2 regions of the Streptomyces sp. NBC_01571 genome follow, and region 2 is predicted to be linked to the other one. Evidence: riboswitches for the same ligand, from Rfam matches in the RefSeq annotation. Region 2 holds a riboswitch; the other holds the start of a gene.
The links. A riboswitch is a leader RNA that binds a small molecule or an ion and turns the genes downstream of it on or off. The one in region 2 is predicted to bind thiamine pyrophosphate.

Region 1 (15,111 bases), 5.6 Mb from region 2:
CCACGTCCGCCGCGTGCCCCTCCTTGCCGCCGGGCGTCTCGATGATCAGCGGTACGCCCTCGGTGGCGGGGTGGGTCATCAGCGCGCGGAACGGGTCCTCGCCGATGTGACCGGAGCCGATGTTCTCGTGGCGGTCCTTGTGGGCGCCGACCACATCCTTGGAGTCGTTGGCGTGGATCAGCCTGAGCCGGCCCTCGCCGACGGTGTCCACCAGCAGATCCAGGGTCCGGTGCATCCCGGACGGTCCGGTCAGGTCGTGGCCCGCCGCGTAGATGTGGCAGGTGTCGAGACAGACCCCCAGCTTCGGATGGGCGTCCAGCGCCTCGAAGTACGGCCCGAAGTCCCAGGTCCGCGAGCACAGGGAGGCACCCTGGCCCGCGGTCGACTCCAGGAGGAGGTACGGGTCGTCGTCGTGGGTCAGCTCGTCCAGGAGCGGCAGCAGGTGGTCGCGTACCTGCGCGAGGGCCACCGCACGCTCCCGGCCCCCGGTGGCGCTCCCCGTGTGCACGACCACGCCGAGCGCGCCGATCTCCCGGCCCCGGCGCAGCGAGTGCCGCAGCGACTCCACCGACCTCTCGGCCGTCGCCGCCGTGTGCGAACCGAAGTTGATCAGATACGGGGCGTGCACGTACGCGGGGATCGACCCGGCCGCGCAGGCGGCGCGGAACTCCTCGTCCTGCTTCGGGTTCCCGGCGGGCGTCGCCCAGCCTCGCGGGTTGGCGACGAAGACCTGGACGGTCTCCGCGCCCATCTCGCGCGCGTAGGCCAGGCCGACGGAGTTGAGGCCGCCGGCCACGGGGACATGGCCGCCGACGGGATTGCGAAGCTGCTTGCTGGTCACACCCTTCAGGGTGCCACGCGCTCCGGTACACCCCGTCGGCGGACCTCCGGGTTCCGCTCGGCGGACCCACCGGCCCGGTTCCGCGGAATTCCGGCCCGGCTCAGCGGATCTCGATGGTGATCGTCGACCCCTTGGGCGCGGTCTTGCCGCCGTCCACCGACTGGCCCTTGACGTGGTCCCCGAAGAGCCCGAGCAGTCCACGGTCCTCGTCGACCTGGAACCCGGCGTCCTCGAGCGCCTTCGTCGCGTCGTCCACGCTGTCGCCCACCACGTCCGGCACCTGGACCATCTCGGGGCCCTTGGACACCGTCAGCGTGACGGTGTCGCCCGTGGCGGCCTCGCTGCCCGCGTCCGGCGACTGCCGGGCGACCTGGCCCTTGTCGAACTCCGAGGTGACCCGCCGGGCGGCGATCTTCACCTTCAGCCCCGCCTGTTCGAGCTCCGCCGTGGCGTCCTCGACGGACGTCCCGGTGACATCCGAGATCTCCACCGGACTGCCCTTGCTGACGACGAGGGCGATGGCGGAACCGGCGTGCCGTCGCGTGCCCGCCTCCGGATCCGTACGGATCACCGAGCCCTTGAGCACGTCCGCGCTGAACTCCCGCGTGATCATGCCCGCGGCGAGTCCGTCACCCTCCAGCACCTCCCGCGCCTTGGACAGCGTGAAGCCCGACAGGTCGGCCACCCGCACCGTCTTCGGGCCGTCGGAGACGGTCAGCGACACGGAGTCGTGGTCACGGATCCGCGCGCCGGGCTGCGGGTCACTGCTGATCACGGTGCCGCGCTTCACGGTGTCGCTGTACGCGTGCCTGACCTGCCCGACGTCGAGCCCGGCCGCCTCGATCCGCGACCTGGCCTGCGTCTCGGTCTTCGCCAGCAACAACGGGACCTTCGTGAACTGGCCGGAGTTGATGTACCAGACGCCCGCGCCCAGGCCGAGCGCCAGCAGGATCGCGGTCACGATCACGATCGTTCCGCGCCGGGGGCGTGAGCCGCGCCGCCGCGTGGGGGCGGGCGGCTCGGAGGCGAGCACACTGGTCTGCTCGAACCGGCTCGTCCGGTTGAGCCCGTCGGCCCCGCCGGCCGCGTCCTCTTCGTTCACCGGCAGCAGACGCGGCACGGACAGGGAGCGCGGGATCACGCTCGTACGGTCCTCCGCGTTGTCGTGGCCCGCGGTGACGGCCTGCGGCGGTACGGCGTCCAGCTGCTCGGCGGTGAGCCCCGCCCGCGCCTCCAGCACGTGGCCGAGCAGCGTCACCGCGTCGTGCGGGCGCATCCCGGGGTCGCGGGCGGTGGCCGCGGCGACCAGCTGGTCGAGCGCGAAGGGCATGCCCGGCACGGCGGCCGACGGCGGCGGCACGTCCGCGTTCAGATGCTGGTAGATCACCTGGGCGGGGGAGTCGCCGGAGTGCGGCTTGCCGCCGGTGAGCATCTCGTAGAGGACGACTCCGCAGGCGTACACGTCGACGCGGGTGTCGGCGGTGCCGTGCTCGATCTGCTCGGGAGCGAGATACGACACGGTGCCGAGCACGGACCCCGTCGTCTGCGTAACGGTGTCCACGGCCCGTACCAGGCCGAAATCCGCCACCTTGACCCGGCCGTCGTCCCCTATGAGGACGTTCTCGGGCTTCATGTCGCGGTGCACGAACCCGGCGCGGTGCGCGGCGCCCAGCGCGGCGAGCACCGGCTCCAGGACGTCCAGCGCGGCCCGCGGCTGGAGCGCCCCGCGCTCGCGCAGCACGTCACGCAGGGTGCAGCCCGCGACGTACTCCATGGCCAGATAGACGTACGACCCGTCCGTCCCCTGGTCGAAGACCTGCACCACGTTGGGGTGCGCGAGCCGGGCCACCGACTTGGCCTCGCGTATGAACCGCTCGACGAACGAGACGTCGGCGGCCAGCGTCGGGTGCATGACCTTGAGCGCGAGCACGCGGTCCAGACGGGTGTCCAGGGCCCTGTAGACCGTGGCCATTCCGCCGACCGCGATCCGGGCGTCGACGCGATAGCGGCCGTCGAGCATCTGCCCGACGAGCGGGTCCTGAAGGGTCGTATCCACGCAAGTGAGTCTACGAGCCGTCGCCGTCGGCCCTCTCGTTGTGGCCCGTACCGGGGCGGGACTGCAGCCGACCTGTGACGCACATCGCGCCGAAGAGGTGACGCGGCCCGCTCCGCTGACGGCGGCCCCACCACTCGGAGCCCCCACACTCCCACTGGCCGGAAACCGCCGTCACGCGACCGCCGGGAGGAGCCCGTGGTGTCACGGCCGGGTGCCACCGGCAGGCACCGGTCGCCCCGCCACGGTTCCCGGCACCCGGTGCCGCGGTGCCCGGTATCGCGGCGCTAGAAGGCCGGCCTCTCCGGATCCAGCCGCGCGAGACCTGCCGCGGGAGAGGACGCCGAGGCGAAGTGCCGCCGGGGAATCCGCCCCGCACGCCGCGCGAGACGCCCCGCCTCCACGGCGTGCCTCATGCCCTCGGCCATCAGCACCGGCTCCTGCGCCCGTGTCACGGCCGAGGCGAGCATCACACCGGCACACCCCAGCTCCATCGCCAGTGCCGCGTCCGACGCCGTACCGGCCCCCGCGTCCAGGATCACCGGCACGCGCGCGTGCTCCACGATCAGCTCGAAGTTGTGCGGGTTGCGGATCCCCAGGCCCGACCCGATGGGCGAGCCGAGCGGCATGACCGCCGCGCACCCGACATCCTCCAGCTTCCGCGCGAGCACGGGGTCGTCGTTCGTGTACGGCAGCACCGTGAATCCGTCGTCGACCAGCGTCTCCGCGGCGTCGAGCAGCTCGATCGGGTCGGGCAGCAGGGTGCGCTCGTCGGCGATGACCTCCAGCTTGACGAGATCGGTGCCGAGCGCTTCCCGGGCGAGCCGCGCGGTCAGCACGGCCTCGCCCGCGGTGAAGCACCCCGCCGTGTTCGGCAGGATCCGGATGCCGAGCCGGTCGAGCACGGACAGGACGGAGCCGTGCGCCGCGGGATCCACCCGGCGCATCGCGACCGTCGTCAGCTCCGTCCCGGACGCCACGAGCGACCGCTCCAGCACGTCGAGGCTGGGCGCACCCCCCGTACCCATGATCAGCCGGGACGTGAAGGACGTACCTCCGAGGACGAACGGATCGTCGGCCATGGGTCAGCCTCCTTGGACAGCGGTGAGGACTTCGACACGGTCTCCCTCGCGCAGGGACGTGGACGACCACCGGGTGCGCGGGACGACGGTCTCGTTGAGCGCGGCCGCGACGCCGGAGGGCGCCGCCGTGAGGGTGGCGACGAGCGTGTCGAGGGCGGTGCCCGCGGCGACGAGCCGGCGCTCGCCGTTGACGAGGATGTTCATACGGGCTGCTCCGTGCGTGTCGGGCTGAACCGGTGGGGAGTGAAGGGGCGCGCTTCCTCGGGGAGCTCCCCCGAGGCGAGGACGTGCGCCATGACGTCCCCGGTGACGGGAGTGAGCAGGACGCCGTTGCGGTGGTGGCCGGTGGCCAGCAGCAGTCCGTCGAGCCCGGTCGGGCCGAGCAGCGGAGCGTTGTCGGGCGAGCCGGGGCGCAGTCCGGCCCGGGTCTCGGTGAGCGGCAGTTCGGTGATCCCGGGCACCAGCTCATGGGCGTCGCGCAGCAGCTCGTACACGCCGCCCGCGGTCACCGTGGTGTCCCAGCCCAGCTCCTCGCTGGTCGCGCCGACGACGAGCTCGCCGCTCTCGCGCGGCACCAGATAGACCTGGCTGCCGCGGACCACGGCCCGTACGGTGCGGCTCAGGAAGGGCGCGTACCGTTTCGGCACGGTCAGCCGCAGCACCTGCCCCTTCACCGGGCGCACGGGCGGCCTCACGTCGTCGGGCACGCCCTTGAGCCTCCCGCTGAGGCTGCCCGCCGCCAGCACCACCTGCGCCGCCTCCAGCCGGTCGCCGCCCGCGGTGACGACCCCGGTGGCCCGCTCCCGGACCACGGTCAGCCGCTCCGCCCAGGTCCTGTGGAACCCCACTCCGGCTCGCTCGCATGCGGTGACCAGGGCCTTCGCGAGGCGGCGCGGGTCGATCTGGTGGTCGCCGTCGACGCGCAGACCACCACGGACACCGGGCGCGAGCATCGGCTCCAGCCGGCGGCACTCGCGACCGCTGAGCCACTCCGAGTCGAGCCCCGAACGGCTCTGCAGGTCATGCAGTTCACGCAGATGGGCGCGGTCGTCGGAGTCCAGGGCGACGGCCAGCGTGCCGCACCGGCGATAGCCGAGGTCCTGGCCCGCCGCCTCGGTGAGCTCGGCGACGAAGTCCGGATAGCGGCGCGCGGAGGCGAGGTTCAGGCCCAGCAGCGTCTGTTCGCCGTAGTGCAGCTCGGTGACGGCCGCGAGCATCCCGGCGGCGACCTGCGCGGCCCCGCCGCCGGGTTCCGGGTCCACGACCGTCGTGGTGAACCCGCGCTGGGCGGCCCGCCAGGCCGTGACCAGGCCGATGATCCCGCCCCCCACCACCAGGACGTCGGACGTGACGGACCTCTCCGCCGGTGTACGCGACATGGGCGTCCAGCCCCTCCCTTCGCCGGCATGACCCGGATCAGGTTCGTACGGTCGGAGGCCGCCAGCCTCCCTCTCAGCCCGGTGCGTCCGGGCTCCCGCGAGTGCTCTACGTTGACCACCCTAGCTCGCTGCCGCGGGCCTCAGTAAGGGAGCCTCCGCCCCATGGCCCGTTCGCTCGACGGCCTCGTCCTCGCCCCGGTCGCCGACCAGGCGCCGGGCCAGGTCGGGACCGGCACCCGGTTCACGTACCACGAGAAGGACGGCGAGATCTGGGCCGAGTACGCGGGCGGCGACATCGTCCGCGGCCGTCTCCTGGGGACCCGGGAGGGCGACCGCCTCGACTTCCGGTACGTACAGCTGGGACGCGACGGCACCACGTCCGGCGGACACTGCGTGTCCGTCGTGGTGGAGCTCTCCGACGGCCGGCTGCGGCTGGAGGAGACCTGGGAGTGGGAGTCGCGGACGGGCAGCGGGACGAGCGTCGTGGAACAGATCGAACCCCCTGCACGCCCCGCACTGGCCGCCCGCGCCGAACGGACCGGCTGACACCGAGTCGCATTGTGGAAGAGGTCACTGAGCACGTCCGCTGACTGACGGAATGTCAGGTGTCTATGGTGATCAGGTGAGCGAGCAGACGCAGGGGCAGACGCAGGGGCCTACGGCACGCCGGGTCGTCATCGCGGGCGCGGGCATGGCCGGCGTACAGACCGCGGTCGCCCTGCGCGAACAGGGCTTCACCGGCGGCGTGACACTGATCGGCGCCGAGCCGCACCAGCCGTACGACCGGCCGCCGTTGTCGAAGGCGGTGCTGCTCGGCAAGGCCGAGCACTCCGCCTTCGACATCGACTTCGAGGCGCTGGGCATCGAACTGAAGCTCGGCTGCGAGGCGCTGGGCCTGCGCCCCGGGGACCACGAGCTGGACACCGCCACGGGACCCGTGCCCTACGACGTCCTGGTCCTGGCGACCGGCGCGGAACCGATCCAGCTCCCCGGCGCGGAGGGCATGCCCGGCGTCCATCTCCTGCGCACCCTGGACGACGCCGAACGGCTGCGCCCGGTGCTCGCCCGGCAGCACGACATCGTGGTGGTCGGGGCGGGCTGGATCGGCGCCGAGTTCGCGACGGCGGCGCGCGAGGCCGGGTGCGCGGTGACGGTCGTCGAGGCCGCCGACCGGCCACTGGCCGGGGCACTGCCCGCCGAGGTGGCCGCGCCGATGGCCGCCTGGTACGCGGACAGCGGGGCCTCGTTGCGCACCCACGCGCGCGTGGAGCGCGTCGAGCCCGGCGCCGTCGTGCTCGACGACGGGTCCCGGGTGCCCGCGGGCGCCGTGGTCGTCGGCATCGGCGCCCGGCCCGCCACCGCCTGGCTGGCCGGCTCCGGCATCGAACTCGGAGCCCACCGCGAGGTCGTGGCCGACAGCCACCTGCGCACCTCGCTGCCGGACGTCTACGCGGTCGGCGACTGCGCCTCCTTCCCCTCGGGCCGGTACGAGGAGCGCCTCCTCGTCCACCACTGGGACAACGCTCTGCAGGGACCGCGCACGGTGGCGGCGAACATCATCGGCGAGGCCCCGGCGGCGTACGACCCGGTTCCGTACTTCTGGTCCGAGCAGTTCGGCCGTTTCGTCCAGTACGTCGGCCACCACGCGCCCGCCGACACGACCGTCTGGCGCGGCGACTCCTCGGGCGCCGCCTGGACGGTCTGCTGGCTGCGCGACTCCCGCCTCGTCGCCCTCCTGGCGGTGGGCCGCCCCCGCGACCTGGCCCAGGGCCGCCGTCTGATCGAGGCGGGCATGCCGCTGGACCCGGAGATCCTGTCGAATCCGTCACGTCCTCTGAAGGACGCCGCGGCGTGAGCGGGCTGCGGCGTCTTCCGTCGGGCGGGCGACGCTGGGGGGCCGGGTCTCGGGCCGGTGGGTTCCCTTGGCTGAAGGGCGCCGCGGCCTGAGCAGACTCCGGCGCCTTTCCTCGGGTGCGCGACGCTGGGGGACCGGTCCCGGGCCGGGAGTTCCCTCGCCCGGCGGACCCCGGGCCGGCCGGTTCCCCCGCCGGGCGGCGGCCGCGCCGCCGCCCGGTCCGCACGGGTGCCACCGCGCCGGAATTCGACGGAATTCCGCGAGATTCACGCGCTTCTGACGCGGGACGGGTGGCGCTCGGGTACCGAGTGTCAGTCCGGGATGGCAGGCTTGTCCCGTGACCGAGATTGACGCAAAGATCGATGCTCTCGTCCCCGCCTGGCTCACCCTCCCCGACATCGCCGAACAGTTCGGCGTCGAGGTGACCCGCGTCCGGCAGCTGGTCAAGGAAGGCCAGCTGATCGCCGTACGCCGTGGTGAGAACCGCGCGCTGCACGTCCCCGCCGCTTTCATCGACGAGGACAAGGTCGTCAAGGGCCTCACCGGCACCCTGACGCTCCTGCGGGACGACGGCTTCACCGACGAAGAGATGCTCGAGTGGCTCTTCACCTCCGACCCGACCCTGCCCGGCACCCCCGCGCAGGCGCTGAGCGAGAATCGCGGCACGGAGGTGAAGCGTCGCGCCCAGGCGCTCGCCGTCTGATCCGACAACACGTCCGGCGTACGGACCACGGCCGGCCCCGGACCACCCCGGCCGCCGTGGTCCGTACGCACCGCCGCACCACGGGGGACCCACGCATGCCCGAGAACGCCGCCCGCCTCGCCGACGCCCGCGTCTACCTCTGCACGGACGCGCGCACGCGCCAGGGCGACCTCGCCGAGTTCCTGGACGCCGTTCTGGCGAGTGGCGTCGACATCGTGCAGCTGCGCGACAAGGGCATGGAGGCGGCCGAGGAACTGGAACACCTCCAGGTCTTCGCCGACGCCTGCGCCCGCCACGGCAAGCTCCTCGCGGTCAACGACCGGGCGGACGTCGCCCACGCGGCCGGCGCCGACGTACTCCATCTGGGCCAGGGCGACCTCCCGGTCCCCGCGGCCCGCGCCATCCTCGGCGACGACGTCCTGATCGGCCGTTCCACGCACGCGGCGGCGGAGGCCTCGGCCGCCGCCGTCCAGGAGGGCGTGGACTACTTCTGCACCGGCCCCTGCTGGCCCACTCCCACCAAGCCCGGCCGCCACGCACCGGGCTTGGACCTGGTCCGCCACACCGCCGCGCTGGACACCGACCGCCCCTGGTTCGCCATCGGCGGCATCGACCTGGGCAACCTCGACGAGGTGCTGGAGGCCGGCGCCCGCCGTGTCGTCGTCGTACGCGCGATCACCGAGGCGGACGACCCCGCGGCGGCGGCCGCGGAGTTCGCGAAGCGGCTGCGGCAGGCCTGACCGCCCCGATCCGCACGGCCCGTGGCCCGCCTGCCGGACCCGCCCGCGGCCCGCCCGTGACCCGCCTGCCGGACCGCCTGCGGCCCGCCGGGTCGTCCCGCCGCCCGTCGGGTCGGTCCCGCTCTGTCCGAGGGGTGGACAAGAAGCCGACGAAGCGGACAATTCCCTGCTGTTCGGTTGGGGGACCGTCGCCCCCTGGCTAACCTGCGAGTATGGCCCTCGGATCTGCCTCCACCAGGACTGACCGCGCACGCATCGTGAGCGACATGCTCGCGTCCGGCAAGAAGACGTACTCGTTCGAGTTCTCCGCGCCGAAGACCCCCAAGGGCGAGCGGAACCTGTGGAACGCGCTGCGCCGGGTCGAGGCCGTGGCCCCCGACTTCGTCTCCGTGACCTACGGAGCGGGCGGCTCCACCCGCGCAGGCACGGTCAGGGAGACCGAGCAGATCGTCGCCGACACCACGCTCACGCCGGTGGCCCACCTCACCGCCGTCAACCACTCCGTGGCGGAGCTGCGCAACATCATCGGCCAGTACGCGGACGCGGGGATCCGGAACATGCTCGCGGTCCGCGGAGACCCGCCGGGAGACCCCATGGGCGAGTGGGTGCCGCATCCCCAGGGCCTGACCTACGCGGCCGAACTCGTCCGTCTCATCAAGGAGTCCGGCGACTTCTGCGTGGGCGTCGCCGCCTTCCCCGAGATGCATCCGCGCTCCACCGGCTGGGACACGGACGTCGCGCACTTCGTCGACAAGTGCCGGGCCGGCGCGGACTACGCGATCACGCAGATGTTCTTCCAGCCCGAGTCGTACCTTCGGCTGCGCGACCGGGTCGCGGCGGCGGGGTGCGGGACACCGGTGATCCCCGAGGTCATGCCGGTGACGAGTGTGAAGATGCTGGAACGGCTTCCACAGCTCAGTAACGCTTCGTTCCCGGACGTCCTGAAAGAGCGGATCCTCACAGCCAAAGACGATCCGGCGGCTGTACGCTCCATTGGCATCGAGTTCGCGACGGAGTTTTGCGCGAAGCTGCTGGACGAGGGCGTCCCCGGACTGCACTTCATTACGCTGAACAACTCCACGGCGACGCTGGAAATCTACGAGAATCTGGGCCTGCACCACCCACAGCAGGCCTAGACCGGCCGCACCCGCGTACGACACACTGCGTAGCGGCCACTGGGAGAGGGGCGTACATGGGCTTGACGGTCCTCTATATCGCTTTCGGCATCGTCGCACTGTGGCTCCTCGGCGAGGTTCTGCTGCAGTACAAGGCGCGGCTGCGCTACCGGCTGCTCGCCTTCGTCGGCTTCGCCGGTGTGGTTCTCGGTGTGCTGATCCCGTCCGTGATCGTCGTCGGTCTGGGCGCGGCCGCCTTCGCGGTCGGCCAGACGTACGTCACGCTGTCGTTCCGCCGCGGCTTCGCGGCCGGCTGGGCGGTGGGCAACCGTCAGGCAGCCGAGCAGGCTCCGGACAAGGGTTCGGGCAGGAGCAAGCGTCGGCGCGGCGAGCCGGACCGCCAGGATCCGACGTTGGACGTCTCCGACCTCGAGCCGGAGCAGGAGGCGGCCGAGGACGCACGGTATCCGCAGAGCGACGACGACTACACCCGCGAGGACGACGTCTTCACGCCCGCGCACTCCGACCGGTTCATGCCGACCGGCTCCGGCGACCTCACGGCGACCGGCGGCACGGCCGTGTACGAGCCCCAGCCCCTGCCCGATGACACCGGCTCCTACGGCGTCTACAGCGACGCCGCCTACGCGGCCGGCGCGGGTCAGTCCGGCCAGTCCTACGCAGCCGCTCCCTCCCAGGACCAGCAGGCCTACGCGTACGACGGTTACTCCGGTTACGACCAGCAGCAGTACGGCTACGACAACGGCCAGCAGCAGTACGCCGCGTACTCCGACCCGTACATCGGCACGCAGACCTACAACGGCGCGGCGTACGACATGACGTACGGCGGCGATCAGCAGTACCCGCAGCAGCAGGGCTACGGCCAGGACCAGTACGCCACCGGCGGCTACGGCGGCGAGACCCCGGCCGGCGGCGTCTGGGTCCCGCAGCAGCGCAGCACCGACGCCCAGTACGGCGGCGAGCTTCCGCCCGAGCAGCAGTATCCGTACCAGGACAACGGCCAGGGGAACGGCAACGGGAACGGGAACGGGAACGGCGCCGGGTTCGACGAGCAGTACCGGTACTGACCGTCCGCAGCGTCCTCAGGGCCGGGAACGCCTCAGGGACCGGGTGAGGGCCGGTACGGGCGGCCCCCAGGGGTGCTCTCCGAGAGCTCGCGGGCTCACTGCGAGCCCCGGAAGTCCGGTCCCTCCACGATCAGCCCGGACACCAGGGCGCCCGACATCCCCGCGTGCGGAAGGCCGCCGCCGGGATGCGTCCAGCCGCCGACCGTGAACAGCCCCGGCATGCGGGTGCCGTTCGACGGGTGCAGCAGCCGGCCGCCCGCCGCCGCGAGCGCCGGTGCGGGCACCGCGCCGCCCTCCGCGCCCGTCGCCTCCGCGATGTCGGACGGGGTGCGGATCTCGTGCCACAGCAGACGCTCACGCACGTCCGGCACGGCGCGCCGGGTGGCGTCGAGCACCCGCTCCACGTCCGCCTTCGACACCCGCAGACCCGAGGGCACCGTGACCGTCACGGTCACCGCCTCGTGGTCCGCGTCGGGCGCGAGACCGGGGTCGTCCGGGCGCGAGACCGTCACCGTGGGCGCGGCGGGGAGTCCGGGACGCTCGCCGAAGAGCCGCTCCAGCTCCTCCGCACGGTCGGGAGTGTGCACCACCGTCCGGTGCGCCACCCCTGCCTGCCGCCCGCCGCGCAGCGCCAGCAGCACGGTCAGCCGGCTCGGCACGCCCCGCTGCGGCGCGATCTCGTCACCGCCGCGCAGCGCCGTCCCGGCGACGAGACGGTCCAGCACCTCGGGCGCGACACCGGCGACCACGAAGTCGGCGTCCTCGACCGTCGCCGCCGCGGAGCCGTCAGCCCGGGAGGGGTCCTCGGCGAGCTCGACGCCCACCGCCCGTCCGTCCTTCTCCACGATCCGCCCGACCGGCGTCCCGAAGCGGAACTCCACCCTGCGGGCCAGACACCGCTCGTACACCGCACGCGCCAGTTCCCGCATGCCTCCGCGTACGTACCAGGTGCCGAAGGCGTGCTCCATGTACGGAAGCACGGCCGCGCTCGCCGGTGCGACGCGTGGGTCGAGCCCGTACGCGAGGGCATGACTCTCCAGGAGGGCGGCGAGCCGCGGCTCGCGCAGCTCCCACGCGCCGACCTCGGCGAGCGTGCCGGCCCGGCGGGTGCGCAGCATCCTCCTGTGCGACACCGCGGGGTAGGGCTCGCGGTCGGCGAGCACCTGCCAGTTCGGCCACAGCGGTTCCTCCAGGAGCGGCCGCCGTGTCCGGTCCCAGGCCTCGCGGCCCCGCACCATGAAGTCGCCCCACCGCTCGCCCGCGCCCGCCCCGAGCGCCTGGTCGAGGGCGGTGACGACACCCGCGCGGGAGGCGTTGGGCAGCGAGACCTCGGTGCCGTCGGCGAAGACATGGCGTGCGGACGGGTCCACCTGGACCAGGTCGACACACGCCTCCAGCGGCTCCTTGCCCGTCTTGACGAACAGATCGCGCAGGACGGCGGGCACCCGCAACAGCCCGGGGCCCGTGTCGAACGTGAAGCCGTCGCGCTCGAAGCGGCCCAGTGCTCCGCCGTACGTCGACGCGCGCTCGTACACCACCACCCGATGGCCCGCGACGGCCAGCCGGGCGGCGGCCGCCATCGCGCCCATCCCGGCGCCGATCACCGCAATCCGTCCCATGCCCGCGACTTTATCGGCCACCACCGACAGGCCGGTCCGGGGGCCTCTCGCTGGTCAGCCGGGTGGTGGCCTGACATGTGCGGCGAGCCGTCTCTCCTCCCGGCGCTGGGCCCTGCGGCGCAGGAACCGCCGGATGCGGGAGACCAGGAAGAAGAGCGTCAGCAGCCCCGCGAGCAGCAGCACGGCCGCGATGACCGCCGCGGCCACGGGATGGAACATCGCGAACGTCAGGATCCCGGCGACCCCGAGGTCCTCGGCGATGCTCATGCCGACGTTGGTGAACGGCTCGGGCGAGGTGTTGATCGCCATCCGGGTCCCGGCCTTGACCGCGTGGCTCGCCAGCGCGGTCGAACCACCGATCGCGCCCGCCGCCAGGTCGGGGAGCGAACCGCTGTGTCCGGCGAGCAGCGCACCGACCACCGCCCCCGCCACCGGCCGGACCACGGTGTGCACCGAGTCCCACACCGTGTCCACGTACGGGATCTTGTCGGCGACCGCCTCGCACAGGAAGAGGACGCCCGCCGCGATGAGCACGTCGGGGCGCTGCAGGGCCTCGGGGACGTCGTCGCTCAGGCCGGTCGCGCCGAAGACGCCGAGCAGCAGCACCACCGCGTACGCGTTGATGCCGCTGGCCCAGCCGCTGGTGAAGACCAGGGGGAGTACGGACACGGCAGCGATCGTAACCAGTTGACGACGGTCCGTCCTGGGGGTGAGTGCCCAGGACTAGGTATCCGTACCCAGTGAGGGAGATGAGTATCCGGACGGATGGGGTCCGCCCCGTTCGGACGGGAGAGTGGAGGCACGGAAGGGGGCGCGGCTCCGGTACCGCCGACACGGGGCGGCGGAACGGTTCCCGCGCCCTTGGCCGCTCCTTCCGCCGGCCCGGTCGGCGGGAGTGAGGCACGGGGGAACCCGGGGAACGACCGGACGGGGCCCGACGGAGAGAGCGGGGAGCACGGGGGGAGTACGGGGGAGCACGGCGAAGCGCCGGTTCGAAGTGGCCCGCGGGGGACGCGGCCACCTCGGACCGGCGCTTTCGCATGGAGCCGGGCCGTCGCGCCAGGGCCGTCCCGCTCGGGCGCGGTGCCCTAGCGGCTGCCGCTCACACGCCCCTGGAGCAGCCGTGAGAGCGCCGCGTGGACGTCGTCCAGGGAACGCTCGGGCTGGAAGGCCTGCCAGTCCAGGGCGGCCACCAGGACCATGCCGACCAGAGCGGCCGCGGTCAGCGGGATGTCGATCTCGTCGCTGAGCTCACCGCCCGCCACCCCCTCGCGCAGCACGTCCTCGACGACCGCGACCGCCTCCCGCCTGACCACCATGAGCGTGGACTGCCAGGCCCGGTTGGTGCGCCACAGCTCGGCCACGTACAGCTGGGTGAAGGCCGGGTAACGGTCCATGAAGACGAGCCCGGCGCGGATCATCGCGTCCAGGGCGTCGACTCTCGTCCCTCCCTCGCGCTCGGTCCGCTCCGCGGCCTCGCGCAGGGAGGTGGTGAGGAGCCCCACGCCGTGCCGCAGCAGCTCTTCGAAGAGGACGGCCTTGCTGGCGAAGTTGTAGTAGACGGTGCCCTTGGCGACTCCGGCCCGCTCCGCGATCTCGTCCACGGTGGTGGCGGAGAAACCCTGTTCCGCGATGAGGGTGACGGCCGCTTCGTAGAGCTTCTGCCGGGTGGCCTCGCGGCGACCGCTGCCTGCCGTGGTGTTGCTGCTTTCCATGGCCCTGATTGTCACAGGCTCAGCTCCGGGTGAAGGCGGTCCAGGGTCCACACCTGCCTGTTGCGCGCCGACAGGGCGGTGAGCGCGAGGGCGCCCGCGGTGAACGCCGTGAGGACGGCGCACGCCTGCCAGACGGGTCCCAGACCGCCGCCGGTGATGAGCCTGCGGAGGGCCTCGACGACATAACTCATCGGCAGGAAGGGGTGGATCGCGTTGAAGAAGCGCGGACTCGTCTGGACGGGGTAGGTGCCGCCCGCCGACGTCAGCTGGAGCATCAGAAGCGCCAGTACGAGGATCCGGCCGGCCGCTCCGAAGCGCGCGTTCAGCCACTGGACGACGGCCGCGAAGCACGCCGTCACCAGGAACAGGAAGCCGACCGTCCCGGCCGCCCGCACCATCTCCAGGCCGATCGCCCAGTGCAGTACGGACATCAGGGCCGCCGTCTGCAGCACGCCCAGGGCGGCCACCGGCAGCCAGCCCGCCAGGGCGATGCGCCAGGCCGAGGCGCCGATCGCGAGTGCGCGCCGGCTGAGCGGCGGGATCAGCATGTAGGCGACCATCGCGCCCACCCACAGCGACAGCGGGATGAAGTACGGGGCGAAACCGGTGCCGTAGTTGGGCGCCTTGTGCAGGTCCCCGGAGGCGAGCTGGACCGGGTCGGCCATGACGTGGGTGCGCCGGTCGCGGTCCTGCCGGTCGTAGTCGGGGATCCGGCCGGCGCCGTCGTGCAGGCCCCCGGCCAGCTTCCCGGAGCCTCCGACGAGCTGGTAGATGCCTCCGTCGAGGTCGCTCGCGCCGGTCGTCAGCCGGCCGACACCCGTGTCGAGGTCCGCCGCGCCGGTCCTGGCCGTGCCGAGCCCGGTGTGGAGTTTCTCGGCACCCGCCGCGACCTTCGCGGCGCCCGCGTCCAGTTCGTTGATCTTG
Region 2 (15,111 bases):
CGCCGCAGGAACTCGGCCAGGTCGCCCAGGTTGTAGGCCAACCCGAGGCTCTCTCCGTGCACACGGACCCGGCGGCCGCCTGTCGGCGCCGGCGGGGACACGATCACAGGCAGCGGTTCGGACATGAATCCAGCCTCGCCTCTCCGGTCCCGGCCTGCATCCCGGCCCGATGTCCTGCTCGTTCACCGCGCGCCGTCGTCGGGGCGCCGGAGGAGTGTGGGTTCGCCATGGCCGAATTCAATCACGTGTTCGATTTTGGGCGCGACCCGTGCCCGGGACCCTGCCGATCGGGGGCGCCGGGGCGGGCCGCCGACGGTCAGACCCGCGGCCGGTTGATCAGCCCGGACAGGACGATCACGCTCTCCGTCCGCTCGATGACCCTGGCCTCGCGCACCTGCTGGATGGCCCGTTCCAGATGCGGGATGTCCAGGGCCATCAGGTGCACCATCGCGTCGGCGGCCCCGGAGACCGTGTAGGCCTCGACCACCTCCGGCACGGCCTCCAGCTCGCGCCGCAGTTCGGCGGGGGTCGGATTGCCCTTGCAGTACACCTCGGCGAACGCCTCGGTCCGCCAGCCCAGCGCCTGGGTGTCGACGAGCGCGGTGAAGCCGCGGATCGTGCCGTCGGCCACGAGCCGGTCCAGGCGCCGCTTCGCCGCCGGTGCCGAGAGCCCGGCGGCGCGGCCGATCTCCGCGTACGTGCTGCGCGCGTCGCGCAGCACGCACCGCACGATCTCCTCGTCGATGGCGTCCATGGCCACGTCGCTCACCTCTTCCTCCGCGCAAGAAATCACCACGCAGGCCCAGTCTTCACAAGAAATCGATCCTAGACGGAAACAAACGGCGATTGTTTGCGTACCGGAACTGTTCGTAGCATCCTCACGCCCCCTCGTCGTCCACCGCGGAAGGAGCGTGTGGCATGCGCGCAGTGCTCAGTGCCGAGGAGTCCGCAGCCCTGGAGGCCGTCGACGAAGCGGCCGTCGCCACGATGCTGCTCGACACCCTGGCCGTGCCGAGCGTGACGGGAAGCGCGGCCGAGTCCGAGCTGCAGCACCGTCTGGCGCGTGACCTCGGCCGGTCCGGCCTGGACATCGACCTGTGGTCGATGGATCTGCCCGCTCTGCGCGCCGAGCCCGGCTTCCCCGGCATGGAGGTGCCGCGCGACGAGGCGTGGGGGCTCGTCGCGACACTGCCCGGCGCCGAGGACGGTCCGACCATGATCCTCCAGGGCCATGTCGACGTCGTACCGCCCGGTGACCTCGCGCAGTGGGCGGGTGCCCCCTTCGTACCGAGCGTCCGCGGGGACGTCGTGCACGGCCGGGGCGCCTGCGACATGAAGGCCGGTGTCGTCGCCAACGTCGCCGCGCTCGCCGCGATCCGGGCGTCCGGGGTACGGCTGCGCGGCAGCGTGGCGGGCCACTTCGTGGTCGGCGAGGAGGACGGCGGGATCGGCGCCTTCGGCACCCTGCACCGTGGCCACACCGGCGACGCCTGCGTCATCAGCGAGCCGACCGGCGGCACGCTGGTCACCGCGAACGCCGGCGCCCTGACCTTCCGTGTCACCGTGCCGGGCCGGTCCACGCACGCGAGCACCCGTGACGCCGGGGTGAGCGCCATCGACGCCTACGCGCCGATCGCCGCCGCCCTGGCCCGGCTGGAGGTCGCCCGCAGCGAGACGCCCGATCCCCTGATGGCCGAGTACCCCTTCCCGTACACCGTCTCCGTCGGGATGCTCCAGGCCGGCGACTGGGCCAGCAGCGTGCCGGGGCTGCTCGTCGCCGACGGCCGGCTCGGGCTGCGGCTCGGCGAGGACCCGGACGCGGCACGCGCCGCGTTCGAGCGCTGTGTGGCGGAGGCGTGCGCGGCCGATCCGTGGCTGCGCGGGCATCCCGCGGTCGTCTCGTGGCCCGGCGGCCAGTTCGCCAGCGGGCGGCTCCCGGCCGGCCATCCCCTGCGCGAGACGGTCGGCACCGCGCACGCCGACGTCACCGGCGCGCCGGGGGCCCGGGAACGCGGCGCCCCCTATGGGAGCGACCTGCGCCTCTATGCCGGGGCGGGCATCCCGACACTCCAGTACGGCCCCGGGGACGTACGCCTGGCCCACGGCCCCGCCGAGCACGTGTCCCTCGCGGAGACGGTCGCCGTCGCCCAGGCGCTGGTCCTGGCGACACTGCGCACCGTGGGGACCTGCTAGTGCCGCGGCCTCGGGAGGACCAGGCACGTGCCAGGACCACGGAACCGGTGGAGGGGCACCCGGCAGGACCATGTGACCCGGTGGGCCAGGGGCCCCGGGGAACCTTCAGCGCCCCTCTCGCATCCGCCAGCCGTGGTCGACCGGTCCGAGTCCGGAACCGAGCGGGAAGCCCGCCGCGATCGCGCCCGTGACGTACTCCTTCGCCCGCCGCACCGCCTCCGGCACCGCCCGCCCCCGCGCCAGCTCCACCGCGACGGCCGAGGCCAGGGTGCAGCCGGTGCCGTGGGTGTGGCGGTTGTCGTGGCGCGGGGCCCGCAACCAGAGCTGTTCGGTGCCGTCGGTCAGCAGGTCGACGGCCTCGCCTGGCAGATGGCCGCCCTTCACGAGGACCCAGCGGGGGCCGTAGGACAGCAGCCGTTCCGCGGCGCGGCCCATGTCCCGCTCGTCCGTCACCTCGATTCCCGTGAGCTCGGCGGTCTCGTCGAGATTCGGCGTCACCACCGTCGCGACCGGCAGCAGCGCGGTCCGTACGGCGTCCAGCGCGTCGTCGGCCAGCAGCCGGTCACCGTGCTTGGAGACGCTCACCGGGTCCACCACCACGGGCGCGGCGACGTCCGACAGCAGCTCGGCGACGGTCTCGACGAGCAGCGCGGAGCCGAGCATGCCGGTCTTCACCGCCTGCACCCCGATGTCGTCCACGACGCTGCGGTACTGCGCGCGCACCGCCTCCGCCGGAAGCTCCCAGGCTCCCTGCACACCGAGGGAGTTCTGCGCGGTGACCGCGGTCAGCACGCTCATCCCGTGCGCGCCGAGCGCCAGCATGGTCTTGAGGTCGGCCTGGATGCCGGCGCCGCCGCCCGAGTCCGATCCGGCGACGGTCAGGACGCGGGGCGGGGCGGCGGGGGTGTTCGAGGACATGACGGGTTCGCTCCGTACGAGAGACGAGACGGGTGAGCGGGTGAGACGGGTGGGACGGGACGGGTGAGGGGCCCGGGGCGACCCGGCCCGTGGCCGGCGGCGGCCGTGGTCAGCGACGCAGCCGCAGCGGCGCGTACACCACGAGGGCCGCGAGGAACGCCACCCCGTAGGCGAGGTCCGCTCCGTGCAGGACCCGGGCGACCGGACCGACGTACAGACTGGTGCTCATGAACGGCACCGCCGCGGCGAAGGCGCCGACGAAGGCCACCAGCGCGGGCCACCACGGCTGCGGGCGGGCGCTCTCGGCGGACAGGTCGACCGGCGCGCCGGCCCGCGCCCTGGCCCGGACGAGCCAGTCGACGGCGACGATCGCGACGAACCCGGGGATCCAGTAGCCGACGAGCAGCAGCACGTTCTGGAACCGGGTCGTGGTGTCGGCGGCGTGCATCCAGAGCACCAGCGGGAAGCCGAGTACGGCCGCCAGCGCGGCGGCGGCCGGCCGCGGCAGGCGTACCCCCATGGTCTGCAGGGCGAGCGAGCCGCTGTAGTCGTTCATGGCGTTGCTGCTCAGGGCGGCCAGGGCCACGGCGAGCAGTCCGAAGGCGCCGAGGACACCGCCGCCGAGCAGGGTGTCGACGCCGCGGGCGGTCTGGTCGGTGAAGACGGAGGCGCCCCACAGGCCGAGCGCCTGGACGGCCACGAAGGACACACCGACACCGGCGAGCGTGCACCAGAACATGCGCGGCCGGGATGCCGTGCGCGGCAGATAACGGCTGAAGTCGCTGGCGTAGGGGGCCCAGGACAGCGCCAGGCTGAGGGCGATGGTGCAGGTCAGGACGAAGGCCCCGGCCCGGTCGGCGCCGTGCGCGGAGGCGGTGGCGGCGGGGTGGTCGCCGTTCAGGAGCTTCACCGTCAGCGCGGCGAAGGCGGCGGCGAGGGCGAACGTCATCACGGTCTGCAGCCGGTGGATCACCTCGTACCCGAGGACGCCGAGCGCTCCCTGGGCGCCCATCATGACCAGCACTCCCAGCCAGAACGGCCAGCCGCACAGCTGGGCCAGCGCGTCCCCGCCGAACAGGCCGATCAGCGCGTCCCAGGCGATCGAGGACAGCCACTGCAGCGCACCCGGCACCAGCACGGCCCGCCCGAACGCGAGCCGGGCGAGCGGCAGCTGTCCGGCGCCGGTCTGGCTGCCCCAGGTGCCGAGGTACGCCGTCGGCACGGCGCCCAGCAGGGTGCCCAGTACGACGGCGGTCAGCGCGGTGGAGAAGTCCAGGCCGAGCGCGATGCCCACGGTGCCGGTGAAGACGCCGGTCATCGTCAGGTTGGGGGCGAACCACACGGTGAACAGGCGGCCGGGGCCGCCGTAGCGGTGGTCCTCCGGCACCGGGGCGATGCCGCGCGCCTCGACGCGCAGATCGCCGGGGGCCTCGGGCATCCGCCCGTCGAAGACGCCCTGCGGGCCTCCGACGGCCACTTCACCACGGGCATACGGCAACGACATGAGACATCCCTCCGCCAGTCCTAACTGGTTCAGGTTCGACGGGTGTGATCTCAGCCCTCGTGCGGGGCACCCCGTGTCCGGTTCGGCGTCAGGATAGCCCGGTCGGCGCGCACGTCCCAGGCAGGGGGCGCACGGACCAACGTGACCGGGAACGCGGCCCCCGTGAGTCGACGTGCCCCGCAACACGCCCTAGGAGCCGACGCGCGGCTCCCAGCCCTCGTACGCCGCCGTCAGCAGGCCCAGCACGCCGTGCGCGGTGACCTCGCGCGGGTTCGGGTATGCCGGGCCGGCGGCCTGCGCCGCGGCCACCGCCAAGTCGGCCTCCTCCAGACCGAGTTCGGCGAGGGTACGTGGCGCGCCCAGGTCTCCGGCGAGCTCCCGCAGGGCGCGTGGGACGTCGTCCGTGCCGAGCACCCGGGACAGGGTGACGATCGCCCGGGGCGCGGCGGACGCGTTGTAGGCGAGGGCGTAGGGCAGGACCACGGTGTGCGTCTCGGCGTGCGGCAGGCCGAAGGTGCCGCCGAGGACGTGGCACAGCTTGTGGTGCAGGCCCATGGTGGTCGCGCCGAGGCAGGCGCCGCACAGCCACGCGCCGTACAGGGCGCGGCTCCGCGCGTCGAGGTCGCCGGGGTCGGCGGCCACGTCCGGCAGGGCGCCCGTCATCGCGCGGACGCCCTCCTCGGCCATGAGCGAGACGAGGGGGGAGGCGTCGGGCGCGTACAGGGCTTCGACGGCGTGCGCGAGGGCGTTGACGCCGCTGGTCACGGAGAGGGGGACGGGGAGACCGAGAGTGAGCTCGGGATCGTAGACGACACTCCGGGGCTGGACGACGAGGTCGCGTCCGGTGCGCTTGGCGCCGTCCTCGGTCAGGCCCCACACCGAGGTCATCTCGGAGCCGGAGTAGGTGGACGGCACGGCGATCAGCGGCAGCCCGGTGCGCAGCGCGATCGCCTTGCCGAGGCCGATCGCCGAGCCGCCGCCGACCGCCACACAGCCGTCGGCGCGCATCTCGCGGGCCATCTCGACGGCCCGGGCGGCGACCTCGGCGGGTACGTGCATCCGGGCCTCGGCGTGCAGCCCCGCGCACTGGCCGCCCAGCGCGTCGGCGACCGCCCGTGCGGTGGCCTCGCCCCGTCTGCCGCAGACCACCAGCACCCTGTGCAGACCGAGCCGGGCGACCTCGCCGGGGGTCGCGGACACGGCGGCGCCGGGCCGGAAGACGACCCGGCCGGGCCGGGTCTCGTACGAGAAGTCGAGCGGGTTGTCTGTCGTGGAGTTCGGTTCGACGGTCATGCCACTCTCCTGGTCCGGCACACGATCCTGCCAGGCGTGTCCGAGGATGCGCCGCGGCGCTCCCGACGGCAACTCCTGGTGTTCCGTCGCACGGTCATCGGGACCGGTCGCCGTCGGCGCCCGCGTCCAGGAAGTGGAAGCCGGGCTCCGGATAGCGCGCGGGGGCCGGGTGCGGGGCGGACGAGGTGTAGGCGCCCGCGAGGGAGAACACCACGCGGTCGCCGGCCCGCAGGCCCTGGGCCCGGACGTCACGGACCAGGACGTCCTTCGGCGTGCTCAGCTGGCCGGTGAGGGTGGCGCGCTCCCTCCGCACCACGGGACGCGGCCAGGAATACGGCCACGGCTCCACTTCGAGAACGGACCAGGGCTGGTCGTGCCGTCCGGTCACCGGGGTGCGCAGGTGGACGGCGCCGCCACGGATGACGGCGAAGTCCTCGCTGGAGCCGTGCTCGACGTCCAGCACCTCGCTCGCGTACCAGCCGCAGTACGCGGTCAGCGCGCGGCCGGGCTCGATCCGCAGCGTCAGTTCCGGGTGGGCCGCGGCGAGCCGGGCGAGGCCCTCGCCGTACGCGTGCCAGTCGAAGCGGCGCTCGGGGCGGTCGTAGTCCACCGCCATGCCGCCCCCGATGTCCACCTCGGTGAGCTGAAGGCCGTTCCGGGCGGCCAGTTCGAGGGTCCAGGCGACGACGGACTCGGCCAGCGCCAAATGCTCCTCGGCGTGCACCCCGTTGGCCAGGTGGGCGTGGACACCGCGCAGTTCGAGGCTCGGATAACTGCCGTCCGTGAGCAGGCCGACGATCGTGTCGGCCCGGGCCGGATCGAGGCCGGAGGTGGTGGCGGCCCCGCCGCCGTCCGCCGCGAGGAGGTCGCCGGCCACCGGGAGGTCGAACCGGGGCAGCACCGCCACCCGGCGGTCCGGAGCGTGCCGCTGGGCCAGCCCGGCCAGCATGTACAGCTCGTACTCGCTCTCGACCTGGAAGCGTGTCACACCCCGTTCCAGCGCGTCCGCCAGCTCCGTCGGGGTCTTCTCCGTGCCTCCGAAGACCCGCGGGCAGTCCACGGCGGCCTCGGCGACGTGGTCCAGTTCGATGCGGGAGGACACCTTGTAACCGTCCACGTACGGGCCGAGCTCGGCCAGGATCTCCGGTTCCCCGTTGGCCTGGACCGCGTAGTACAGCTCGACGCGATCCGGCAGCGCGGCTCTGACGGACGCGGCGTGGGCGCGCAGTGCCACCAAGTCGTATACGTAGGCGGGCAGTTCCGTGGGCGACAGGGAGAGGATGCGGTCGCGCACCGCGCGCGGGGGTGTGATCATTGGGGCACTCCGGGTCGTATGGCGCAGGATGTCGTCGGCACGCGACGGGGGTGGCGAGCGGCCGGGCGACATCGCCGACCGGCCGGTGCGCGATACGGGGAGCAGGGGCACGTCGGACACGCGGAGCGGCGCCGCGTCCGACACGGGGAGCAGGGCCGCGTGCGTTACGGGGTCGCCGCCATCACTCCCGAGACGCGCGTGCGACGCGCGTGCCGGGTCCGCCGTCCGGGGCGGAGTATCCGCGGTACGCCGACCGAGCGTCCGGTTCGGGGCGCCGAGCGGGGACCAGGAGAGCACCGCCACCGCGCTCCGGCAGACCGACGCCCCCGCTCGCAGGGCTCGCGCCCTGTGGCATCCCACCATCATTCTGATCCGCGACTCCAAAACCCGTGGCCCGGATACGATCTCTACCCGGCGAGAGATCCTCAGGCACCTCGGGCCGCTCGCGGGCGGGAGCCCCTGGGAGTGTCGCCCGGCGCACACCACACCTCACGACACCTTGCCACGCCGCGGTTCCACGGGCACGTAGCCGGTGGTGTTCCGGCGGTGCGCGCCAAGGTGTGGCGTTGAAGAGGTTCGCCGGGGGAGGCGCCGGACGGCGACGCGGGCGCGCACACCGGCCGGGGTCCAGGCGCCGGATCCGCGCGAGTGGTCGGCTATCGCGCCGCTGCGGCAGATGTGCACCCCTGGGCACACGAGATGCCCGCCGGGGCGCGGCACTTGGGAACTTTCGGGCAGCCCGGCGACATGGTCGCGCGCGGGGAGGTCGGTGCATCGATACATCGGTACATCGATACCGGCCGGCCCGCAGGTGGCGGCGGGAGGGAGTCGTCCGCGACGACCGGCCGTCGCTCGGCGGCATGGCGCGGTCGACCGCGGGAGAGGTCCGCGCCGATCGCTGTCGGGCCCGGAGCGGCGGGCACGGACGCGTGGGCTCCGGGAGCACGGCGATGTCCGGGTACGGCCCGTCACCCGGGCCCAGAAGTTCGTGGAGCGCGGGATGCGCCCAGCGGATGTGGCAGCGGCTCAGGTCAGGGTGGGTCGGTTCAGGGCGGGTCGGTTCAGGGTGGGTCACATCCGGGGGGGTGGGACAGGACGGTGTGGGTCGGATCGGGCGGGTGGGTCAGGACGGCGCGAGGGGACATGACGCGGTCCGGCGCGAGGGGCATGACGCGGTGCCCGGCTCCGCGCGGAACCGGGCACCGCGTCCGGTCAGGTCAGCAGGTGGCCGACGCGGGCAGTCCGCCGTGCTGGTCGCCCTTGAGATACACGGCACTCACATAGCCCTCGGCCAGCCGCACCCACACGTCGTTGACATAGCCGTTGTCGCGGATGGTCTCGCCGTGGGTCCAGCACGACGCGCCGCGCGGCTCCCCCGCGGCGACGTGCCCGGTGATTCCGGTCTGACTCGACGGGCCGGAGCGGACGTTGACGTTCACGTACGGCGTGACACCGTAGGGCAGCCCCGCCGCCGCGGCCTGCGCGACGGCGCCGCCGGTCAGGAGCAGTCCGGCGGCGAACGCCCCGACACCCGCCGTGGTCAACGCCCTGGTCCTCATCCTCATGGTCATGCTGTCCTTCCCCGTGGTGGAGTCCCGGTGTGCTTCCCGGGTGGGACCTGCGCGTCCCGCCCGGTCCCACAGGGCAACCTTGCAAGGTCGGCTCCGGGCAGGGAACTTCTTTCGACCACGCTCGAAACGTCCCGCCTCCGGGGCCGCGTTGATCCGGACGATCGAGGGGGCGCGTGACGGGCGCCGGCGGACCTGGCCGTCGCGGGCGGCTGCGTCACCCCCGGGCGCCGCGGAGGCGGAGCCCCGCCTTCCCGGCGTTGGCGTAGGCGTCGTCCACGGCCACCACGGTGCGGCCCGCCGCGTCGAGCAGGGAGGCGGCGACGGCGGCGCGCATTCCGCCCGCGCAGTGCACCCACACCTCACCCGGGGGGATCTCGCCGAGCCGGCGGCGCACCGTGTGCAGGGGGATGTGGACCGAGCCCTCCACGAAGCCCAGGGCCCGCTCGACCCCGCGCCGGACGTCCAGGACCACGACGCCCTCACGCCCGCGCCGCCCGGAGAGGTCGGCGAGGTCGGCGAACACGGCGCGCGGGAAGGACCCCGGGACCTCGCCCTCGCGCACCCAGCCCTTCGGCTCACCGGTCGCCGCGGCGGCGGGCCGGTCGATTCCGACCCCCACTAGTGCCGCGGCAGGCAACGTTCGCCCTTCGAGGAGCTGCGTCCGGTGCGTGCTCTCGGCGTGCCGGCCGGAAGTCCTCGTACTGGACGTACTTGGGCTTTCGGCCGGTGCGGCGAGAGTGCGTGCCGGGCGTCGCGACGGGGCGAACGTTGCCTGCCGCGGCACTAGTTCCCGCTGGGCGGCGGCCAACTGCTCCGCCGATTCCGCCAGCAGGGTCACCGGCTTGCCCCACGGGATCAACCAGGCCAGGTAGGCGGCCAGTTGCCCTTCGGCCTCGAAGTTGTACGAGCCCGGCACATGGCCGGCGGCGAAGGCGACGCGGCTGCGCAGGTCCACCACCCACTCCCCCGCGGCCAGCCGCGCGGCGATCTCCTCGGCGTCGGCCGCGGCGGGCGGGGTGAGGTCGACCGGTGCCGGGCCGGCGGCGTTGGCCGGGCCCATGTAGGTGTAGTAGGCGGGGATGTCGTCCAGTCCGGCGAGCAGGCCGGCGACGAGGGTGTCGACGTCCCGGGTGAGGGCCGGGTTGTCCGCCCTCTCCCTGCCGATCGTCGTGGCCGTGCCGCCGCCCTGCCCGGCGGAGCAGAAGCTGCCGAAGCCGTGGGTGGGCAGCACGGCCGTGGTGTCGGGGAGTTCGGCGGCCAGCCGGTGCGCCGAGGCGTGCTGGGCCCGGGCGAGGCCCTCGGTCAGGCGCGGCTCGACGAGGTCGGGGCGGCCCACCGTGCCGATGAGCAGCGAGCCGCCGGAACACCGCCACCGCCGTCCCGGCGTCCTCCAGCACGTAGGCCGTGTGGTGCGGGGTGTGGCCGGGCGTGGCCACCGCCCTGAGGGTCAGGCCGGCGACGGCGTCCGCAGGGTCGACGGACACCCTGTCCCCGTCCCGCACGGGCGTGTGCGCGAAGGAGATCCGTGCGTCGGCGGGGATCAGATAGGCGGCACCGGTGAGCCGTGCGAGTTCCGGGCCGCCGGTGACGTGGTCGTTGTGCAGGTGCGTCTCGGCGACGTGGGATATCCGTACCCCGCGCCGGGCCGCCGCGGTCAGCATCCGCTCGACGTCGCGCGGTGGGTCGACCGCGACGGCGGTGCGCCGACCGCCCACGAGGTAGCTGCGGTTGCCGAGACCGGTCAGGTCAAGGGGGTCGATGAAGAACACGCCGGTCACTCCCTTCGAGTGGAGATGTGCCCCGGAGGTGTGCGCGAGCGCTCAGAGCCCCGGCCGCGCCCGGACACGGCCCACGCCGGCCGTCAGACGAGCCCCTTCAACATGCCGTGCCAGTACAGGGCGGGCAGGCCGTAGCGCTTGAGCAGCCACATGTCACGGCGCTCCTTGGTCGTGTCGACCAGCGGAATGCTGGGCGCGGGCCGTCCGGCGTAGTCGAACTCGGCGAGCAGCACCCGGTCGCGGGCGGTGACGAGCGGGCAGGAGGTGTAGCCGTCGTAGCGGCGGTCCCCCCGCTCCCCCTTCATCCCGGCCAGCAGGTTGGCGACCACGACGGGTGCCTGTCGGCGGACGGCGGCGCCGGTCTTGGAGGTGGGCAGGTTCGCGACGTCGCCGAGGGCGAAGACGTTGCGGTGGCGCGGGTGGCGCAGCGTGTACGGGTGGGCCTCGACATAGCCGTACGGGCTCGCGGGGTCGGCCAGCGGACCGCGCCGCACCCAGTCGGGGGCGCTCTGCGGCGGTACGGCGTGGAGCAGGTCGAACGCGAGGCTCTCCTCGGTACCGGCGGCACGGTCGGCCACGGTCAGCCGCCGGGCGGCGCCGTCCACGGAGGTCATCTCCGAGTTCAGCCGGACCTCGATGCCGTAGCGGTCGGCGACCCGTTCCAGGGCCCGGCGCCAGACCGGTACCCCGAACATGGAGTCGGCGGGCAGGACGAGGACCACCCGGATGCGGTCCAGGACACCCTGTCTGCGCCAGTGGTCGGCGGCGAGGTAGGCGATCTTCTGCGGGGCGCCGCCGCATTTGACCGGGCCGGCGGGCTGGGTGAAGACGGCGGTGCCGGAGCGCAGGCCGCGGATCAGCTCCCAGGTGTGGGGAGCGTGCTCGTGGGAGTAGTTGCTGGAGACGGCACCGTGCCCGACGGCCGTGTCGAGGCCGGGGACCTCGCCCCAGTCGAGCTGCAGGCCGGTGGCCATCACCAGGAAGTCGTAGCCGTGGACGCCGCCGGTGGTGGTGACCGTTCGCGCCTCGGGATCGACGGCGGTGGCGGCCTCGCGGATCCAGCGCGCCCGCCGGGGCATCACGGACGCTTCGGGGCGGTGGGTGAGGGAGAGCGGGGCCCTGCCGCCGCCGACGAGGGTCCACAGCGGCTGGTACCAGTGGGTGGCGGCCGGTTCGAGGACCGCGACGCCGCTGACACCGGCTCGGCACAGCCGGGCGGCGGTCGTGATCCCGGCGGTGCCGCCGCCGACGATCAGCACCCGGTGGTGGTCACGGGCGAAGCCGGGGACGCGGCGCGTGGAGAACGTGGAGAGGGGGGCGAAGGCGGAGAGTACGGAAGACACGGAGGACATGAGGACTCCTTGCCGTCTGCGGGACACGCTCCCGAGGCATACCCCGCGGGGTATTCGGCCGTCGGTGATGCTAGACCCGCACGGGGCGCGCGGGCCAATGAGGGATCGGTTAATTGCCCCTGAGGCAAGGGGAGTTGACAATCAGGGCGGCTGTTGCGAGTGCCGCGGCGCGGGTAGCCGGCGGACGAGGAAGCACGGAGGCCGCCGGAAGCCCGCGGGAGGAGAAGGAAGGAAACGGGCATCTTGGGCGCATGAAGAAAGGGCCCTCACAGGCTGCCGCCCGTGAAGACCCTTCGCACCGTCGGGACGACAGGATTTGAACCTGCGACCCCTTGACCCCCAGTCAAGTGCGCTACCAAGCTGCGCCACGTCCCGATGCGTTTCCCCCGCGATGTCCCCGCGGGATCGTGCGGACAGAACTTTACCCCACCGCGGGGGCTGCTCCGAAGAGGGCACCGGGCGAGCGACAATCGGGGCATGAGCGGGACATCCGGAAGTCGGCAGAGCGGCGGGCGGGATCGGGACACCGAGGGCAGGGCGCGCAACGCCCGGCCACGGGACGGGCTGGGCCGCCCTCTGCCGTACGGCGCGGACGGCGTCGAGCGGCAGCCGGAGGGCGTCGTGCGCGACCCCGAGCAGACGGTGACCGAGGCGCAGGCACTGCTGGACGCGGGGCGGCCCTTCCACGCGCACGAGGTCTTCGAGGACGCCTGGAAGGCGGGCCCCGAGGGCGAGCGCACACTCTGGCGGGGCCTGGCCCAGCTCGCGGTGGGCCTCACGCACGCGGCCCGGGGCAATACGACGGGCGGCGCCCGGCTGCTGCGGCGCGGCGCCGGAGCCGTCGACGAGTGGCGGACCGACGCAGCGGGCCGGACCCGTCCCTACGGGCTCGATCTCACCGAACTGGCCGCATGGGCAAGAGAGTTGGCGGACTTCGTGGAGAGCGACGGCGCCGCCGTCAGCGCCGGGGCCTGGGCGCCCCGGTTGCGCGGGAGCACGCGCTGAGGGGCTCTTCCACGCGTCGGCCCGCACCGGGGCGCGAACCCCGGCCGGACGCGGTGCGTCCCCCGTCGGTGGCGTGCGGCAGACTCGGGGGGTGCGAAAGATTCATGTCATCGGCATCGGCGCGGGCGACCCCGACCAGCTCACCCTCCAGGCGGTCAAGGCGCTGAGGAGCACGGACGTGTTCTTCGTCCTGGGCAAGGGCGAGGCGAAGTCGGACCTCGTCCAGCTGCGCCGTGACATCCTCGACGCCCACCTGCCCGACGGGACGTACCGCCTGGTCGAGGCCCGCGACCCGGACCGCGACCGGGCCGCCGACGGCGCCGCCTACTCCCCCGCCGTCGGGGACTGGCGCAGCGCCCGCGCCGACATCTACCAGCGGCTCATCGCCGAGGAGCTGGGCGAGGACGAGAGCGGCGCGTTCCTGGTGTGGGGCGATCCCGCGCTGTACGACAGCACGCTCGGGATCCTGGAGGAGATCCTGGACCGGGGCGCGGTGGCGTTCACGTACGACGTCGTGCCCGGCATCAGCAGCGTCTCCGCGCTCGTCGCCCGGCACCGCACGGGGCTCAACCGGGTGGCCGGGCCCGTCCAGATCACCACGGGCAGGCGTCTCGCGGATGGCTTCCCCGAAGGTGTCGACGACGTGGTCGTCATGCTCGACGCCCACCAGGCCTTCCGGCGGTACGCCGACGAGGACATCGACATCTACTGGGGCGCGTACATCGGCACACCCGACGAGATCCTCGCCTCCGGGCCGATAGCGGAGGCGGCGCCTCGGATCGAGCGGCTGCGGGCCGAGGCACGCGAGCGCAAGGGCTGGATCATGGACACGTACCTGCTGCGCAGGCGTCCGCGGGGGTAGGACACGTGCCCGCTCCCGCTGCTCGGGCTTCCGCGAAGGTCAGGGGGCAGTGACACGTCGCTGCCCGCCGCTGCGCAGCCCTCAGCGAAGGTCAGGGGGCAGGCCACATCACAGCGCGCCACTGCGCGGGCCTCAGCGAAGGTCGCGGGGGCAGGACACACCCACCGCACCGATGCGCGGGCTTCCGCGGGGGTCGCGAGGGCAGCGCATGCGCCCGGGACCGTACCCCGGGCGGCGCGTCCGGTATCCGTGCCGCCGGGCAGGGCATCTTGCTCCCTCGGGGCTCCCTCTGGGCAGGTCGTCCGTCACGTATCGCCGAGCGGCTCGTCCCGTCGCACCTGAGGAGGCCGCGTCCGGCGCGGTGGGCCGGACGCCGGCTCGGGCGCCGGGTCGATCCGCGCTCCCCCGTCAGACGGAGCCGAACTCCAGGCGGGCCAGGGCCGACACCACGTCCGGTACCGCGGCGACACCGTCCGGGAGCGGCGGCCGGCTCACGACGACCACGGTCAGGCCCAGTGCGCGGGCGGCGGTGAGCTTGGCGGCCGTCGCCTCTCCCCCGCTGTCCTTCGTCACCAGGACGTCGATGCGGTGCGCGCGCAGCAGGGTCCACTCGTCGTCCACCGTGAACGGGCCGCGGGCGAGGAGCACTTCGATGTCCTGCGGCAGTGGCGGCTCCGGCGCCTCCACCGACCGGGCGAGGAAGTGCAGTCCATCGAGGTGCGCGAAGGCCGCGAGACCCAGCCGGCCGGTGGTGAGGAAGACCCGGCGGCCCAGCGGCGGGAGGAGCGCGGCGGCCTCGGCGAGGGAGGCGGCGAAGTGCCACCGGTCGCCGGGTCCGGGCCGCCAGCCGGGGCGGCGCAGGACGACGGCCGGGACTCCGGTCGCGGCGGCGGCCCGTGCCGCGTTCTCGGTGATGCGGGTGGCGAAGGGGTGGGTGGCGTCGACGACGGCGTCCACCCGCTGCTCGCGCAGCCACCGCGCCAGCCCGTCCGCCCCGCCGAACCCGCCGACGCGCACGTCCCCTTCGAGCGCACCCGGCCGGGACACACGCCCCGCGAGGGACGTGGTCACCCGCACTCCGGGGCGGCCCGCCAGTTCGGCGGCGAGCCGGCGTGCCTCGGTGGTGCCGCCGAGGACCAGGACGTGGGGGGACATGGCGCCGAGCCTACGAGGTGGTCAGCGCAGCAGCAGCTGCACCCCGCCCACCACCGTCGCCGCGATCACCAGCCGTTCGAAGAGCAGCTGGTTGATGCGGTGCACGGCCCATCTGCCGAGGAACGCGCCCGGTACGACGAAGGCCGCGAGCGCCGCGTCGAGGAG

Region 1: another riboswitch for thiamine pyrophosphate. It lies ahead of thiO (glycine oxidase ThiO); the one in region 2 lies ahead of OHB41_RS39760 (purine-cytosine permease family protein).

Annotation. Positions count from the first base shown of each region.
Region 1 covers NZ_JAPEPZ010000001.1:3,295,482-3,310,592, reverse strand. The annotation lists gene OHB41_RS14910 (deoxyribonuclease IV) at 1-841, opposite strand, end outside; gene pknB (Stk1 family PASTA domain-containing Ser/Thr kinase) at 942-2,897, opposite strand; gene OHB41_RS14900 (thiazole synthase) at 3,182-3,976, opposite strand; gene thiS (sulfur carrier protein ThiS) at 3,980-4,180, opposite strand; gene thiO (glycine oxidase ThiO) at 4,177-5,355, opposite strand; TPP riboswitch at 5,353-5,464, opposite strand; gene OHB41_RS14885 (avidin-fold protein) at 5,518-5,901, shown strand; gene OHB41_RS14880 (NAD(P)/FAD-dependent oxidoreductase) at 5,978-7,210, shown strand; gene OHB41_RS14875 (Rv2175c family DNA-binding protein) at 7,548-7,913, shown strand; gene thiE (thiamine phosphate synthase) at 8,009-8,653, shown strand; gene metF (methylenetetrahydrofolate reductase [NAD(P)H]) at 8,866-9,789, shown strand; gene OHB41_RS14860 (SCO2102 family sporulation regulator) at 9,846-10,853, shown strand; gene OHB41_RS14855 (phytoene desaturase family protein) at 10,949-12,472, opposite strand; gene OHB41_RS14850 (DUF4126 domain-containing protein) at 12,527-13,141, opposite strand; gene OHB41_RS14845 (TetR/AcrR family transcriptional regulator) at 13,561-14,187, opposite strand; gene OHB41_RS14840 (YhgE/Pip domain-containing protein) at 14,199-15,111, opposite strand, start outside.
Region 2 covers NZ_JAPEPZ010000001.1:8,871,708-8,886,818, reverse strand. The annotation lists gene OHB41_RS39780 (hypothetical protein) at 1-125, opposite strand, end outside; gene OHB41_RS39775 (Lrp/AsnC family transcriptional regulator) at 317-769, opposite strand; gene OHB41_RS39770 (ArgE/DapE family deacylase) at 919-2,193, shown strand; gene thiD (bifunctional hydroxymethylpyrimidine kinase/phosphomethylpyrimidine kinase) at 2,299-3,111, opposite strand; gene OHB41_RS39760 (purine-cytosine permease family protein) at 3,221-4,615, opposite strand; TPP riboswitch at 4,605-4,699, opposite strand; gene OHB41_RS39755 (maleylacetate reductase) at 4,805-5,908, opposite strand; gene OHB41_RS39750 (type III PLP-dependent enzyme domain-containing protein) at 6,003-7,223, opposite strand; gene OHB41_RS39745 (SH3 domain-containing protein) at 8,441-8,794, opposite strand; gene OHB41_RS39740 (rhodanese-like domain-containing protein) at 9,009-10,130, opposite strand; partial or broken gene OHB41_RS39735 (MBL fold metallo-hydrolase) at 10,231-10,509, opposite strand; gene OHB41_RS39730 (NAD(P)/FAD-dependent oxidoreductase) at 10,656-11,924, opposite strand; tRNA gene OHB41_RS39725 (tRNA-Pro) at 12,226-12,299, opposite strand; gene OHB41_RS39720 (DUF309 domain-containing protein) at 12,402-12,929, shown strand; gene cobF (precorrin-6A synthase (deacetylating)) at 13,021-13,791, shown strand; gene OHB41_RS39710 (cobalt-precorrin-6A reductase) at 14,200-14,946, opposite strand; gene OHB41_RS39705 (sulfite exporter TauE/SafE family protein) at 14,968-15,111, opposite strand, start outside.